Regions from separate parts of the Sphingobacterium sp. BIGb0165 genome, predicted to be linked through region 1. Evidence: riboswitches for the same ligand, from Rfam matches in the RefSeq annotation. Region 1 holds a riboswitch; the other holds the start of a gene.
What was found. Region 1 has a riboswitch for thiamine pyrophosphate ahead of thiS (sulfur carrier protein ThiS). Riboswitches for the same ligand answer to the same signal wherever they lie in the genome.
Positions count from the first base shown of each region.

Region 2: it holds a riboswitch for thiamine pyrophosphate, as region 1 does, so the genes downstream of both, thiM (hydroxyethylthiazole kinase) here and thiS (sulfur carrier protein ThiS) in region 1, are expected to answer to the same signal.

Region 1 covers NZ_JANUEB010000001.1:288,061-290,269, forward strand. The annotation lists gene thiC (phosphomethylpyrimidine synthase ThiC) at 1-820, opposite strand, end outside; gene thiS (sulfur carrier protein ThiS) at 868-1,074, opposite strand; TPP riboswitch at 1,135-1,230, opposite strand; gene M2408_RS01230 (alpha-L-rhamnosidase) at 1,465-2,209, shown strand, end outside.
Region 2 covers NZ_JANUEB010000005.1:408,202-410,410, forward strand. The annotation lists gene thiE (thiamine phosphate synthase) at 1-451, opposite strand, end outside; gene thiM (hydroxyethylthiazole kinase) at 438-1,241, opposite strand; TPP riboswitch at 1,321-1,413, opposite strand; gene M2408_RS13680 (hypothetical protein) at 1,523-2,179, opposite strand.

The DNA of each region.
Region 1 (2,209 bases):
TTGGAACAGGTGAGTTGCGGATAATCCATTCGCGGGTTTCGTGGATATTTTTGCCTGTAGAAAGGTCCATGATCGTGTCAGCACCCCAGCGGCAGGCCCAAACAGCTTTTTCAACCTCTTCTTCAATACTTGAACTCACGGCACTATTACCGATATTGGCATTGATCTTTACCAAAAAATTGCGACCGATAATCATCGGTTCACTTTCCGGATGATTAATATTATTGGGGATAATTGCTCTACCAGCAGCGATCTCCTCACGCACAAACTCTGGCGTAATATATTTTCCGACAGTTCTGGCACCGAAATTTTCGCCCGGATGCTGATGATCCATGCCTGGTGTGCTATCAGCAAGCTGCTCTATCCGTTGATTTTCACGAATGGCAACATACTCCATCTCTGGTGTAATGATACCCTTTCTTGCATAATGTAATTGCGTCACATTTTTACCTGGCGCAGCAACTTTAGGTTTATGGCTGTAAGCAAACCGAAGTTCGTCCAATGTGGTATCTGCCAGACGTTTTTGACCATATTGCGAACTGATGCCTTCAAGTTGTATGACATCCTCGCGGTCAAGGATCCACTGATCACGAAGACGGGGAAGTCCTTTACGGATGTCAATATCTTGTGTTCCATCTGTATATGGGCCAGAAGTGTCATAAATGCTGATGGGCGGGTTGACTTCGATCTGTCCATTGCTCAATTTGGTCGGACTCAATGAAATCTGACGCATGGCCACCTGAATAGGGAAGAGTGTACCGGGAACAAAGACTTTGGTTGAATTTGGAAAGGGGGTTTGTGTGATTTTTTCTGATGTCATGTTAATGGGGAATTAGGTATATTGAATTGAATATGCTCCATACGATATTATCCGCCTTGTGTAGCAGTTATGAGTAGGATATGATCATTGGGTTGTAAAACTGTTGCGGTCCAGTTGTCTTTGGGAACAACGCAGTTGTTGAGGGCCACGGCAATACCTTGGGTTTTACCGGATAGTTCCGTCTGTAAAAGTTCGGCTAGAGAGCTCGGAGCAGGGTCGAAAAATCGGATTTGATGATTGATTGTAAGTTCCATTCCTTTTATTTTTTTGGTAAAACTTTAGGAATGGCTACAACAAGATACAGTAATGTATCTAGAAGATAGCTTACTTTTCCCTACGCCAGTATGATCTGGATCAGGTTATAAGGGTAAAATCTCAGTCCGCATATGCAGACACCCCTAAAGTCGAGACTAATATAGGATTATTTTGATGAATAATCCAAAATATTGCTGTTAATTTTCAGCAACGAGGTAGCAGGACAGTACAGTTTAATTATTTTGATAATAATTGATATATTCGTTTTTAAATCAACTAAAACAATTTAACACTTTTGTATTCCTGTTGAATGCGCGCATTGTCACCTAGAATATGACCTAAATGCTATGATAGGAAATATAAAAAGTTGAACGAAGTATAAACTAAACATGCGAAAAATTTTACTGATGACGATACTGTGTGTAAGCACAATACTGTATGCACAAAAACAAAAAGAATGTCTGCCAATTGAACTACGCTGTGAGCATCTTGTGAATCCATTGGGTGTGGATAAATCAAATCCCCGTTTAAGTTGGCGACTGGCCGATAAACGACAGGGGGCGAAGCAATCTGCTTATCAAATCTTGGTAGACACGGATTCAATAGCATTGGTGAAAAATAAAGCTAACATCTGGAATAGCGGAAAGCAACTGAGCTCGGTTATGTTGATTCAATATAGTGGCACTAGCTTGAAACAGCAGACAAAGTACTATTGGAAAGTTCTTGTCTGGGACAAAAATAGTAATGAAAGTACATCTTCCATCGCCTCATTTGAGACCGGTATGATGGGGATGGAGAACTGGAAGGGAAAATGGATCAGTGATAATCAGGATATTCACGAGCAGGAAGCACCGTATTTCAGAAGAGCATTTAAAACGACCAAACCGATTAAGTCTGCCCGCGCCTATATTGCTGTGGCGGGACTTTACGAACTTTCTATAAACGGCAAAAAAATAGGTGACCATCGTCTGGATCCGATGTATACCCGATTTGATAGACGTACACTATATGTGGTGGAAGATGTGACCCGTCAGATCCAGCAGGGAAACAATGCAGTTGCCGTAGTTTTGGGGAATGGCTGGTATAATCACCAACCATTGGCGGTATGGAATTTTGACAAAGCCCCTTGGCGTA
Region 2 (2,209 bases), on a different contig from region 1:
TTCCCCAGGTTGTAATGGTGTCTGTTTTTGTTTTTGTTGGAAAAATTGGGCTGACTCCAAGATGGTCTACAGCGGCCATCTGTTTGCTGTCAAGTTGTGTCCTATCTTCAAGCGACCAGCCAATTTGAAGACGCTTTCCATATTTTTCCCTTATTTCTATAGGTTGACGATCGTTCTGTCCGACATGTACCCCCCATGCCTCGATTTCAATCGCAATATCCACAGCATCATTGATGATTAAAGGGATTCCGTAACGGTCGGTAATCTGCTTTAGCTTCTTGGCTTTTTCCAGAAACCCTGTCGGCGTTTCGTTCTTTTCGCGTAACTGAATAATATCTACACCACCGATTATGGCTTCTTCGGCAACATGGAGCCAAGATTGTGGGTAGCAGTCCTGTTCGGAGATAACCAGATACAAGGGGTAAGGAAACAGGGGATTAATTGCCATCATGCTTCAAGTTGAGATGCATGCGGATACGCTCTTCATTCAGCAGATAGAGTTCATCATAGAGATTCATCTGTAAGGAACCCGGACCAGCGGATCGCGCTGTAGCCAGCTCACCTGCTAAGCTCAAAAGGGAGACACCGGCGGTCGCTGCTTCAAAAGGATGGTCTGTGACTGCTAAAAATGCACCGATGAGTGCAGTTGCGCTACAGCCAAGTCCGGTAACCTGGGTCATCAAGGGGTGTCCATTGTGCACCTCAGCGGTATGCTGTTCGGACAGGATATAGTCTACCTTTCCGGAGATGCAGATGATAGATCCCAATTGTTCTTGTAATGCTTTACCAAAGCCGATAGCTGCTTTGCTATCTGCGGTGCTGTCTACACCTTTGGTATTGACCTCGTTGAAATTGTAGAGGCTCATGATCTCTGATGCATTTCCCCGTATCACAGTTGGCTTTAACTCCAGGAGGTTTGCCAATAAGTCATTGCGAAAAGCGGATATTCCCGCACCCACAGGATCCAATACCCAAGGGCGGCCAATGTTATTGGCATGTTCCGCTGCAACAAGCATGGACTCGGCGGTAAGTTCACTCAATGTGCCGATGTTAAGTACCAACGACTGGGCAAGATCAACAACCTCGCGCACTTCGGATGGACTGTGAACCATGACTGGGGAAGCTCCAAGAGCAAGGAGCGCATTGGCGGTGCTATTCATCACCACCAAATTCGTAATATTATGTACAAGTGGTTTTTGTCGTCTGACCTGTGCTAACAGATCGATAATTAAATCTTCCATTCCTTTTTGTTCGCTATGTTTGTTGGTGGCTTTGTCAGGAAGAAATGAGACAGATGGGCTGTCCGGTATATTGTAATATACGTAAGCGGTTGCTTTTCCCTACGCCGGTATAAACCGAATCAGGTTCGAAGGGACTATCTCAATTCTATACAGAATACCCCCAAAGCCATATCAAATTTAGACAAAAAAAAGGACTTTTTATAACCAGTGTTTTATTCGGTCCGGGAACAGTAAAAATGACTGCGGGGGCTTAGACTGAAGTAGGGCTTTAGTGACGTAAATTACTGTTTGAGAAATTTGTTTAAATCTTCAGTCTTAGTACCAATATAGTTTATGCTTTCTTCATCAATTTCAAATTTTTTAGTTGTCAAAATTCCATTTTTGTTCAAGTACCCTAATTTGATGTCGACCGAGAAGGGGTAATTAATCTCCTTATACACGTTTGCTTTCTTTTGAAATTTATTGTTATGATAAAACAAAATATCGACACTTCTTTCCGTCGGGGGGAAATCGTATGTAGTATCTAAAAAAGTTTTGTATGATTTTATGTAAACCAATTTGTTGTGACCTATTTTTGAGGAATCAAATTCAATAATTGAATCAATTTTTACGTTTTTTTTCGTTTCCAGGTATTCTTTTCCAGCATTATTTCCAAGCTTCTTTTTTCCGTTAATTTTGTCAAAGAAATCCAACTTGTCAAATTTTTGTTGAATGACAGAATCATTTTTTGACATAGCATGACCTTCATCGAAAACTCCGTTATACCATTTTTCTGGAAAATCGTAGGCTACTAAAAGTGAATCCCCGACTTCGTTGAATTGTTTATCTTCAATACTTGTTTTAATATGCGCATCATCACGGTGTGCATGTTTTGTTGCTTGATTTCCCGAACAGGATACTAAAACTACGATAGAAAATAGTGCAATGTTATTTTTCATCCCTATAAATTATTTGTTCATCAATTATTT